Regions from separate parts of the Pseudocolwellia sp. G5-9 genome, predicted to be linked through region 1. Evidence: predicted binding sites of a transcription regulator. Region 1 holds the regulator's gene; each other region holds the start of a gene.
The links. Region 1 encodes MetJ, which represses methionine synthesis genes. Its sites were predicted from a motif close to TAGACGTCTAGACGTCTA; they were not measured.

Region 1 (4,256 bases):
ATTTTAGGTTTAGGTAATCTAGGTCCTATGGCCTCGAAGCCTGTAATGGAAGGGAAGTCTCTTCTGTTTAAACGTTTTGCTAATATCAATTCTTTCGATATTGAAGTTAAACACAATACAGTTGAAGAGTTCATTAATACTGTCGCTAATATTGCTGATAGTTTCGGCGGAATTAATTTAGAAGATATTAAAGCGCCAGAATGTTTTGTAATTGAAAAAGCATTAATTGAACGTTGCAAAATTCCTGTCTTTCATGATGACCAACACGGCACAGCAATCGTTACAGCCGCAGGTATGATTAATGCGCTAGAAATTCAAGGTAAAGATATAAAGTCTGCAAATATAGTTTGTATGGGGGCGGGGGCTGCTGCTATTGCCTGTATGGAATTATTGATTAAGTGTGGAGCTCAACGTGAAAAAATTTACATGCTCGACACTAAAGGTATTGTGCATACTCGCCGTGACGATTTAAATGAATATAAAAAACTTTTCGCTAATAATACCGATAAAAGAACATTAGAGGATGCCATAGAAGGGGCTGATGTTTTTGTTGGGGTTTCTGGACCCAATTTATTATCGGCTGAGCATGTAAAATTGATGGGGCCAAACCCCGTTATTTTTGCGTGTTCAAACCCAGATCCTGAGATAAAACCTGAGCTAGCACATGCCACAAGAGATGACCTTATTATTGCTACGGGTCGTTCGGACTATCCAAATCAAGTTAATAACGTTTTGTGTTTCCCTTTTATCTTTCGTGGAGCTTTAGATGTTCGTGCAAGAACGATTAATGATGAAATGAAAATAGCAGCGGTTCATGCAATCAGAATCATTAGCAAAAGAAGAAGTTTCACAAGAAGTTTTGGTTGCTAGTGGCGTGAAGAATTTAGTATTTGGTAAAGAATATATTATACCTAAACCTATGGACCCGCGTTTATGTGCAAATGTAGCGCGAGCTGTGGCACAAGCAGCGATAGATTCAGGTGTAGCCGCTTTAGAATTACCTGATAATTACATGCTCTAATTATCAGTTATATCGTTATTTGTGTTGTGAATTTGAGATCTTAACCAGAGTTCAGATTATCTTACATAATGATTATATTAAAGAAGGGCTAAAGCCCTTTTTAGTTTCCACTGAACCTGCATCTTGAATAGTAACGGGTATATAATTAAGATCTTGTTTTTATTTAAAGTGAAAATTGATGGAAGACGACCTACCAATAAGTATTACGGCTAGCGAAAAGTTATTAGCTCATTATGTCAAATTAAAGGGCATTATTAATAAACAAGAAGCGCATGTTAATTTTCAAACATTAGCGGCAGGTTGGTATGAGGATGAAAATAACGTTTTAACTATTCAGTTTTATATAGAAAAAAATGATGAATATTTACAACAAGTATCTATTGAAAGGATAGGTGATAAAATTGAAGTTGCAGATGATGTTATGATTTATGTTAACAACAAAGATATAAGCTGTTTTGTTGCGATCACTGAATCAGAAATAGAGTTATTAGATAAAGAGCCTAAAATATTATCAGGCTACATTACAATGAAAGTAAAAAAAGTGATTAATGAGATTGCTGAAAAACAAGGGTTGTTAACCTTGCCTTCATAAATTTATGAATTAATCGTCTTCAGTTTCATAAGCACTAAAGTCTGTAATACCTTTAGCCTCTAATATTTTACGAACGCTAGCAGGTAGTTTTTCAGTATTGTCTTTAGCTAAATCGTTATCATCAGGTAAAGGTTGGCCGGTAAAAGCATGTAAAAAGGCTTCGCATAATAATTCGCTATTAGTAGCATGGCGAAGATTATTAACCTGTCGACGAGTTCTCTCATCAGTTAAGACCTTAAGAACACGTAAAGGAATAGAAACGGTGATCTTTTTTACTTGTTCACTTTTTTTCCCGTGTTCGGCGTATGGATTAATATACTCGTCATTCCACTCTGCCATAAATTACTTACCCTTTAATATGGAATATCTGATTGAACAATATCAACAGACACTAATTCACTAATTTTACTGTTTGTGGGCGCTGAGTCAATAACGAATGTGTAGAAGTTTAGATGTCTAAAATTTCTTGACCAAGTTTAGTAAACCGTTTAGAGTTTTAGACATCTAAACATCTATTTAAAATTATACCTAGCTGGAGTCTCAAATGACTAAGAAAAGTATGGCAACAATAGCGGCAAGAGCTGGTATTCGTAGTGACAAGCAACACGTCGGTGTAGTGCCTGCAATACATTTAGCAAGTACCTATGCTCTAAAAGGCTTCAATGAAAAGCGTGATTATGATTATTCACGTACCGGAAACCCAACACGCTCTACTTTTGCAGAAGCGGTTGTTGAGTTAGAAGAAGGTACAAAAGGCGTTGTAACAAGCACAGGTATGGCAGCTGTACACCTTATTTGTCAATTATTATGCACAGATGATGTACTTGTTGTACCACATGATTGTTATGGTGGTAGTTACCGATTATTCACGCATCTAGCAAAAAAAGGCAATTTTAAGTTAATTATTGTTGATCAAAACGATGAAAATGCTTTAGCTGAAGCCCTTAAACAAAAACCTAAATTAGTACTGATTGAATCACCGAGTAATCCATTATTACGTATTGTGGATATCGAGAAAGTCACCAAAGCAGCACACGCTGTAGGTGCACTTGTTGCCGTCGATAATACTTTTATGTCTCCTCTTTTACAAAAACCTTTGCTTTTAGGTGCTGATATTGTGTTTCATTCAACCACTAAATACATTAATGGTCATAGTGATGTGGTGGGTGGCGTGTTAATAACAAAAGATGAAGCTTTAGGCGATGAATTAGCTTGGTGGGCAAATTGTATAGGTATAACGGGATCTCCTTTCGATAGTTACTTAGCATTAAGAGGCTTAAAAACATTACCTGTAAGAATGAAGCAGCATCAAATTAATGCAGCTAAAGTGGCTGTGTTTTTAAATGAACACGATGCTGTTGATGCGGTTTATTATCCAGGTTTACCTGATCATCCTGGTCATGATATTGCTAAAAAACAGCAAGCTAGTTTTGGCGCAATGATGAGCTTTGAAGTTAAAGGCGGTGTTGAGTCTGTAAAAAAACTCTTTAAAAATCTTAATATGTTTACGCTAGCTCAATCTTTAGGTGGTGTGGAAAGTTTAATTAGTCACCCATCGACTATGACACATGCAGGAATGGAAATATCAGCTCAATTAGAAGCGGGTATTACTCAGTCGTTAGTGCGGGTTTCTGTTGGGATAGAAGACGTAGACGACTTAATCGCTGATTTATCGCAAGGCCTTTTAGCTTCACAAAAATAAGAATAAACACAATTGATGTTGGTAAATATGAACTCAGTAAATGATATTGAACAATTAGTTAGTGAAAAAAATCAATTAGCTAAACACGCTGTACATGTGCACAAATTTGGTGGCAGTAGTTTGGCTAATGTTGAGTGTATAGAACGTGTCGTTAACATTATTAAAAATCATTGTAAGCTAAATGATTTTGTTGTGGTTTCAGCTAATGGAAAAACAACTGATGCGCTAGTGGCTATATATCAGCAAGCCGTTGAATCGTCAGCAGCGTTAAATGATTCTATTGTTGCGTTGCAAAAGGCTCAATTGTCTTTAATTAAGAGTTTAGTATCAAGCCATGTAAGTCATTTGGAGCAATTACTGGCTCAAGATATTGAGGCGTTAAAAGGCTGGGTTGTTCATACTGACCTTAATCACGTAGAAAAAAATGAAGCGAATATACTTGCGCTTGGTGAAGTGTGGTCAGCACGTTTATTATCTGCGGTACTAAATGAGCGCGTATGTGCAAGTTATTATATTGATTCGCGCGATTTTCTTGTGGTAAATAATGATCAAAATTGTGTAGTAGACGATACCTTAAGTCATCAGCAATTTAATACCTTATTACAAACTAAACAATTAGCTGTAATAACTGGTTATATCGCTAAAAATGCAGCTGGAGAAAACTGTACATTAGGTCGAAATGGCAGTGATTACTCGGCTACTATTGTTGCTTCGTTAGTGGGGGCATTAAACGTGACTCTTTGGACAGATGTTGATGGCATTTATAGTGCTGATCCTCGTATTGTTCCGCTAGCAAGAAAATTACACCGCTTACCTAATGGTGTTGCCAAAGAACTAGGACGACTAGGTAATCCAGTATTACATGCTAAAACGTTACAACCCCTTGAAAATCATAGTACGCATTTACATATAGCGAGTAGTTATGATCCTCATACAAGTGG
Region 2 (4,256 bases), 1.6 Mb from region 1:
CAAGAACAAGCCACTTATAATCCATTTGCTGATTTAAAATCTATGTTAAAAAAATAGAATTTAAAAATATATAATACCAAACGCGTTAATGAATTGAGCTATTTTAGACGAGTATAAATGATCAATTGGTTATTGCGATTGGTATATATAGGAAGTTTAGACGGATTGAGAAGCCTACTTTCAACTTAGCAGCTAGGCTTCAATTGTTTTTATTCGCTGTAAATAGGGAGGTTACTCTTCAGTATCAGTTAAATGCTTTTGATAACCCTCTGCACCAAAAAAGCGGATCGACTTTTTAAGTTTGATTTTTTTTGCGATAAGTTGGTTATTGCAATATATCTTGACTACATGCTTGTCGCCATTGTTATCTACGTCATATTGATGATCTGTATTTAATCTAAGATTATCAAATTCAGTTTTCATTATTAGCTTCAAAGTAACTCCTTGTGCTTTATAATAAGCAGATAAGCTATATCAACCTCACTAATAAATCGATATTAGCTTAATTGATCAATTTGTTTGATTTGGTCTAACATGCTTTCCATATTATTGTAGTCTAACTGTATAGAATACGCTTTATTACCTACTTGATACGCTAAGCTTGGGAAACTATTCATACCTAACTTTCGTGTGTAGTTTAGCTCTTGTTGGAATAATTCATCGATTTTTTCTGACTGAATGTCTTGAGTAAATTGTTCTACGTTTAATCCTATTTCTTTGGCTAATTCAATTAAAGTACTTTCATCTGATGGGTTTTTAGCTTCAGTGTAATAAGCCTGTTGAATGCGGTGTGTTATTAATTCATCGTATTCAGAGCTTTGCTGGCGAGCAGCAATAACAGCACGGTTTGAAGGGTAAGTTGAACGTCTTGGCTGACAATTAGTCCAAAAATCATAATTAAATTCAGTACCAGGAATTGTCTGTTCTATTTTACGCCATGTGTTTTGTAGCATAGTTTGCATTTGTTTTGGCATAGGATCATGAGAGTCTGAAGCCAAGCCGCCAACAAATCGCTTAATGATAATTGCAGGCGGTAAACTGTTAAAAAGTTTCTTTCTAACGGGTTCAAATCCCCAGCACCAGCTACACATAGGATCATGAACATAAATAAGTATTTTATCCAAAATAAGTCCTTATGATTTAATCGCTCGGTAGCCGATATGAAAATTAATTGTTACAGATTAAACTTTGCTAATTAATAGATTAAGTTCTTTTTTAGCTAAGTAGTTTTCCATTTTTGAGCGTAATAGTTTATAAAGCAGAATTGAGCCATCAATCTCTTCTTTACGATTGGTTAAACTTTCAATATTTAAGCCTAAAGGTAAGTCGTAAGGTAATATAGCATCTAAAATTTGCTGTAAACTGTTTGAACAAATACGGATAGATTCATATAACGAGTTGTTAGCATTTAGTATACGCAAACTTGTTGCCTCAGGAACACTTACACCTAACCAATCAATAAATTCTAACGTTTTTTGACTACCACAAGGTGAAAAAGTCAATATTAAACGCTGTGGTTTTAAGCCTTGCTCTTTACATTCAATGGCATAGCGAGTCAGCATATCAATTGTTGCTTGTGGGTTATAAATCGCTTGTGAGATAAAAAAGTTACAACCTTGTTGGTGTTTCTCAATTAATCTTTGGTGTTCATTACCTTTACTTACGTGGCGTTCAGCTATGGTTACACCACCAATAAAAAAATTATTTTCATTGCAAACTAGTGTGTTGTAAGCATTTTTTAAAGAAAGAGATATCGTGTTGTTTTTAGATGGACTGCCCACTAACACGATATCTTTAACGCCATATTTTTCCCAAGCTTCACTTGCCCACAAATTAAAGTCGTCAGCGTTTGATTGAACAACACTTTTATAAGTAATCACTGGGCGATTAGACTTTTTGTTTAACAGTGATGAATATAATCGAGGATCATGGGTCGATTTAAAAGGAAACGGTCGTGGTTTATTCGTGCGTGAGTTTTCATCTTGAATGTCGTATACAATTAAACCATCAAAATCTATATCGCTTACACGCTCTAATAATTTATTTGCTATGCTTTCAACTTCTTCAAGTGGTGTGTCACTTTTAGGAGGAGTTGTACCAATAAAATAAACACCTCGGTGAATATCGTTGTATCGTGCTTTTAATTCAGATTCTGTTTTCACAAGTTAAATTCTTTTATAGACGTTTAGACGTCTATATAGTCTTACAGTTTCTAAAATTTGTCAAGGTTCATTCATCGAGTTAATGCATTAATTGGATATTAGCTATGTGTTTTTAAGTGTCAGAGTTATGCGATTTACTTTTGATACTGATATTATTTGTTGTAATGACAACTAGAACCTACAGTAGAGTAAAGAAAGGTAATGGAAAAAAGCAGGGTTGATAAATTTATAAGCTCCGCATTAGCTATTAATAAACGAGACGTTAAGCTGCTTTTAGCGCAGAATAAAGTTGAAGTAGATGGGGTTGTTATTACTGATGCGGCCCTCCAAATAAATAAGTTCTCGTTTATAAAAGTTAGCGATAAGGTCTTACAAGATTATAAACCATCCTACATTATGCTGAATAAGCCTATAGGTGTGGTAAGTGCGACTAAAGATAAGCTTCATAAAACGGTAATCGACTTATTATCTTTTTCATTTAAAGAAGATCTACATATTGTTGGTCGTTTAGATCTCAATACTTCAGGTTTAATGCTCTTAACTAACGACAGTAGTTGGTCTGAACGTTTAACATTACCCAACAGTAAAGTACCTAAAGTGTATCATGTTACCTTAAAAAACAAATTAACAAGCGATTACATTGAGGCTTTTAAACAAGGTATGTATTTTGGCTATGAAGATATAACAACAGAACCCGCTGAACTCACTATTGAATCTGACTATATTGCTCGAGTTATTTTAATGGAAGGAAAGTATCATCAAATTAAGCGCATGTTTGGCCGTTTTCAAAATCAAGTTATGGCGTTACATCGCAGTAAAATAGGGAGTTTGTTATTAGATGAAAATTTACAAGCTGGCGAAAGCCGCGAATTAACGGCTGATGAAGTAAAAAATATTTTTAACCGATAAACTATTGTTATTTAAATCAACATAAACATAGCTTACTCACCATACACAGGGCCTTTCAATTCAAGCTGAGTTAAATATACGCGTAATTCAAATTCTAATTGATGATAATTAGGCAACATGTGCTCGCAGAGCTTATAAAACGGCTTATCATGATTTTTTTCTTTTAAGTGTGCTAATTCATGCACCACTATCATTTGTAAAAAAGGCTCTGGAGCGACTTTAAACATACTACCAACTCTTAACTCATTTTTACTTTTTAGCTTGCTACCTTGTACCCTAGACACATAAGTATGTAATCCTAACGCATTATTAATCACGTGAATTTTATCATCGTACTTTATTTGACTTAAAGGATTCGATTTTTTCAAATATTGATTTTTTATATTCATTACATATTCCCTCAAGGCTTTATCATTATAAATCGTATGAGGGGTAGGGTATTTATTGAGTAAAAACGTTTTTAACGTGTTCTCATTCAACATTATTTGAATTTTATCTTTAATCTCAGGTGAGTATGCAGAAAGGTATTTTAATGGCGTAGTCATAATAAATTATTTAGCTTAAAACTTAGCAGCATTATATGTTTTATATTAACAACTATCTATGTGGCTTACATGTTTTCAGAATCAAAAATAGGTATAATCTCGCCGTTCTAAGTTGGCTAGTAAATTAATAAATAAAATGAGTTGTTTAAAATGAGTAAAAAAGGATACGCATGCATTGGATTATTTAATCCTAAATCACCAGAGAACGTAGGATCAGTGATGCGAGCTTCAGGTTGTTACGGTGTACATTCGGTTTATTACACAGGTAAACGATACGATTTAGCTAAAGCGTTTTACACCGATAAAAATAAAGTTCATTTAGACATTCCATTAATTGGTGTTGAAGACTTAAAAAATACCATTCCATTAGATTGTGTGCCAGTAGCCGTTGAATTGGTTGAAGGGGCTAAATCGCTAGTTAACTATAAACATCCACCTAGAGCTTTTTACATTTTTGGCCCAGAAGATGGCACGTTAAAAAAACACATTACTGATTTTTGTCGAGAAACTATTTATATACCCACTAATGGTTGTATGAACTTAGCGGCAACTGTAAATGTTATTTTGTACGACAGAATGGCAAAAGGTGATGATTTTTCTAATCATTAATGCGATTGGTATAAAAATAAGAGATAAAAAA
Region 3 (4,256 bases), 2.2 Mb from region 1:
GTAGTTACGCATCAATCGGCTTTTTCCAAAAATATGTTGAAAACTTTATCGGAAGTAGCACCAGAGAAGGGACTTTACCTGATATTAATGGCCAACCTTTACGTGATCCAAGTGTTATTCCACAAGCTGGCTGTCCAAGTGAAGTTATTGGTGGTAATCCTGCCTGTTTTTCTTCAGCTGAAGATCCTGTAATTAACTTTATTATTTCAACGCCTAGTAACTTAGAAGATGCAGAGGTAAATGGTTGGGAAATTAATGCACAACACTTATTTGGTGAATCAGGCTTTGGCGCAATTGTTAACTTAACTTTTGTTAGCGGTGATGTTGAATTAGATCTTTACGACATTGAAAGTACTTTTGCATTACCTGGTTTAAGTGATTCAGCGAACTTAATTGGTTTTTATGAAAAGAATGGCTTACAAGTGCGTTTAGCTTATAACTGGCGCGATGACTTTTTATGGGCAATGCACCAACCACAAAACCTAATTGAACCAACGTTTACTGAAGCTTACGGACAATGGGATCTTAATGCGAGTTATGAAATAAACGATAATATTTCTGTGTTTGTTGAAGGTATAAATATTACTGAAGAAACAACCAGACAACATGGTCGTTTTGCTGATCAATTGATTAGTTTAGAACAGTTTGGCGCTCGTTATAATGTAGGTATTACAGCTAAGTTCTAAAAAGTATAGCGTGTTATAAATTTCATATTATTGATTATGATGTTAATGATATGGAAGGTCATTGAAAAGCCGTCTTCTTGACGGCTTTTTTGATCATAAAATATTTTATTTAACCTCAACTTAGGTTAATGAATGTTAGTGAACCAATTAAAAGATTTATTTATCAAATGTTTAATATGTATTGTTATTTTCCTAAGATATTAGTCATTAACATTGATATTTTTGTGTGTAACAAGGCGAACTTTTTTCTTTCTGGCTATTAGTAATCAATTCAACGAAGTTAAGTTAGGCGTAAAAATAGCTTGTTGAGTAACTTTGCTTATCCCGAGTTGAGGTTATTTAGTCACAGTTTGTCACCTTTTATTTGTATCCGCAGGGCGACTTACTGGTATGCTTATTAACGCATAAGAATATCAGTGTTGTAAAAACTTCTTAATCTACAATTAATAAGATTAAATTTATTAGTGGCTGCTGAGCTTTTAGGGTTAAACTTTAAATTAACTCAAAGGCTTGCGCTTGTTTTAAAAGTAACCTCGAAAGAGCCACAGACCTTAGAAAACTTTTAATGCACAATAGAGTTACTTACCCAAACTCAACGAATAAACAATCCAATTTTGAAATAATAGGTTTAACATCAATGAAAACACTGAGTAAATTCATCGCTATATTTACATTCATTATTATTATCATTGCTTGTAGCTCTTCAACTTCTGTTGATGCCGTCTATAAAAATATAAATCATGGGAGTAATAAAAATGTAGAAGATGATGCTGCAAATCGATCGAGCTTGTTGGTTGGTTTAGCTATTTTTAAGCGATCGTTATTTGAAGATCGCAACAACCCAATGCCCAGCGATAATTATGTTAAGCCCCTTACTAGAGCAAAATTAGATGCGCTTGATAGTAAAAGTGTTTATATCGTTAAATTAGGGCATTCGTCTATTTTAATGAAAGTTTACGGTAGCTATTGGCTAATTGACCCTATGTTTAGCGAACGAGCGTCGCCTGTTTCTTTTGTAGGCCCCAAACGTTTTGAAGCTGCGGCGATTAGCCTTGAAGACTTACCTAAAATAGATAAAGTGTTCATCTCACATAATCATTATGATCATCTAGATAACGACACTATTAAATTTCTTTCTAATGATTATACGTTCTTTTATGTACCTAAAGGTGTTGATGAAAACTTAATAAGCATGGGAGTTTCGAAAGCCAATATTAAAAGTCTCGCTTGGTGGCAAGAAGTGGAGTTTACAAGTAATGAAGAGAATAAAGGTCGTAAGTTTACTATCGCATTTACACCATCGCAGCATTTTTCAGGAAGAACCTTATGGGATAGAAATGCTACATTGTGGGGATCTTGGGTATTTTTGTTAGATGAATATAAACTCTATTTTAGTGGTGATACGGGTTATTTTGATGGCTTTAAAATGATAGGTGATAAGTATGGGCCTTTTGATGTGAGTTTTATGGAGAATGGCGCTTACGATGAGTTTTGGAAAAAAATTCATATGTTTCCTGCTCAAACAGTACAAGCTCATCAAGATCTTAACGCTAACGTGTTAATACCTATTCACAACAGTACATTCGATTTAGCGTTTCATGATTGGGATGATCCGTTAAATCAAATTTTGAAAACATCACAAGAAAAGCAAGTTACTTTAAGTACTCCAAGGTTTGGTGAGATTATAGATTTGAAAAATCCTATATTTACAGAGCGTTGGTGGCAGTAGGTTATTAGGCTTATATCTAAATTATATGGCTATTGATTTAGCCTAATTACTTTTAAAGTATTCTTACTTATTATCAAAAATTCCGTGCACCTTTAATCTAATCAGGTTATAAATACATTATAGATGGCTAGATAGCTATAATATCTAAAAACGAGAACACATAAATGAAAACAGAAACAAAAGTAGTAACAGCAGGGCGTTCTGCAAAGTGGACAAATGGCGTAGTCAATCCTTCTGTGCAGCGCGCATCAACGGTTGTGTTTGAGTCTGTTAAACAAATGAAAGCTGCAGCAGTAAATAGAACAAATCAAACCTTGTTTTATGGCCGAAGAGGCACGACTACCTCGTTTGCATTTAGCGATGCTATGGTTGAGCTTGAAGGCGGAGCTGGCTGTGCTTTATATCCTTCAGGTACTGCAGCTATTACTAATGCAATTATTTCGGTGGTTAAAACTGGCGATCATATTTTAATGGTAGATAATGCCTACGAACCTACTCGCGATTATTGTGACAAAATTCTCGCTAAAATGGGAGTTACTACCACTTATTACGACCCGTTAATTGGTAAAGGTATCGAAGCGCTTATCCAAGACAACACGAGTTTGATATTTTTAGAATCTCCAGGTTCAATCACCATGGAAATTCAAGATGTACCCGGCATAGCAGAAGTGGCTCATAAGCATGGCTGTATAGTTATGCTTGATAATACATGGGGCGCAGCTGTTAATTTTCAGCCATTTGATCATGGTGTTGATATTTCAGTACAAGCTGCTACCAAATATATAGTAGGGCATTCAGACGTCATGTTAGGTACTGCAACCGCTACTGAAGAGTATTGGCCACAGGTACGTGAAAATAGTTACATTATGGGGCAGTGCACTTCGCCAGACGATTTGTATTTAGCATTGCGTGGTATCCGTACTTTAAGTGTTAGGCTAAAACAGCATCAAACGAGCGCGCTTAAGATTGCGAATTGGTTAGCAACAAGACCAGAAGTTGAAACGGTACTGCATCCTGCTTTACCTTCATGCCCAGGTCATGAATTTTTTGAACGTGATTTTAATGGTTCAAATGGTTTGTTTTCGTTTGTATTAAACAAAGGCAGCCAAGCGGCCATTACTGCGTTACTTGACGGAATGGAACACTTTAAAATGGGCTATTCGTGGGGCGGTTTTGAAAGCTTGATTTTAGCGATATCAAACGTAAAATCCATGCGTACTGCTACAGAATGGAAATACGAGTTTCCGTTAATTAGGCTTCATGTTGGCTTAGAAGATGTAGACGATTTAATTGAAGATTTAACTAAAGGTTTTGAGCGCTTTAATTCGGTGCTAGAGCAAGGTTAATCTTATAAGGTAAGCAATAAAAAAGCACGTTTATGTGCTTTTTTTATATTTATTAATTTAAAAATCAAAGCTTTATAAAGCTTTAGACTTGCATTGTTTATGGTGGCTATTATAAAATGAATAATCGTAAATTAATGGACTAATGGTATGATTAACTTAAAAACAAATTATTTATCACACCTCTTTATTTTCTTTCTTATCGCTCTTTCAGGTTGTTCCACTACATCCGATTTAAAGTCTGATGGTTTATCTCTTTCTAAATCTCGTTTTGCCCATGCTGCAATTAATGATGGGAAGATGATTTATGTGTTTGGAGGTAGTAATAAAAAGGGCTTTCTTTCAAGTATTGAACAAATAAACCCTAATACCAATAAAATACAGGTTTTAAAAAGTAAATTAATACCTAGACGGTATTTTTCAGCTGTTTGGGATGGTGAACATTCTATATATATCATTGGTGGTGTCAGCCTGAAAAATAAAGAGTTTCGATATGAA

Region 2: the regulator MetJ is predicted to act here: its motif matches at 2,179-2,196, upstream of AC0L5Q_RS08540 (methylenetetrahydrofolate reductase).
Region 3: the regulator MetJ is predicted to act here: its motif matches at 2,536-2,553, upstream of AC0L5Q_RS04295 (cystathionine beta-lyase).

Annotation. Positions count from the first base shown of each region.
Region 1 covers NZ_CM147893.1:3,612,016-3,616,271, forward strand. The annotation lists partial or broken gene AC0L5Q_RS15555 (malic enzyme-like NAD(P)-binding protein) at 1-1,021, shown strand, start outside; gene AC0L5Q_RS15560 (hypothetical protein) at 1,200-1,613, shown strand; gene metJ (met regulon transcriptional regulator MetJ) at 1,623-1,952, opposite strand; gene metB (cystathionine gamma-synthase) at 2,158-3,315, shown strand; gene metL (bifunctional aspartate kinase/homoserine dehydrogenase II) at 3,343-4,256, shown strand, end outside.
Region 2 covers NZ_CM147893.1:2,008,356-2,012,611, reverse strand. The annotation lists gene AC0L5Q_RS08555 (YajD family HNH nuclease) at 1-57, shown strand, start outside; gene AC0L5Q_RS08550 (hypothetical protein) at 232-423, opposite strand; gene AC0L5Q_RS08545 (DsbA family protein) at 498-1,124, opposite strand; gene AC0L5Q_RS08540 (methylenetetrahydrofolate reductase) at 1,182-2,162, opposite strand; gene AC0L5Q_RS08535 (pseudouridine synthase) at 2,364-3,071, shown strand; gene AC0L5Q_RS08530 (YgjP-like metallopeptidase domain-containing protein) at 3,104-3,616, opposite strand; gene AC0L5Q_RS08525 (RNA methyltransferase) at 3,767-4,225, shown strand.
Region 3 covers NZ_CM147893.1:1,001,562-1,005,817, reverse strand. The annotation lists gene AC0L5Q_RS04305 (TonB-dependent receptor) at 1-686, shown strand, start outside; gene AC0L5Q_RS04300 (MBL fold metallo-hydrolase) at 1,252-2,415, shown strand; gene AC0L5Q_RS04295 (cystathionine beta-lyase) at 2,580-3,761, shown strand; gene AC0L5Q_RS04290 (Kelch repeat-containing protein) at 3,909-4,256, shown strand, end outside.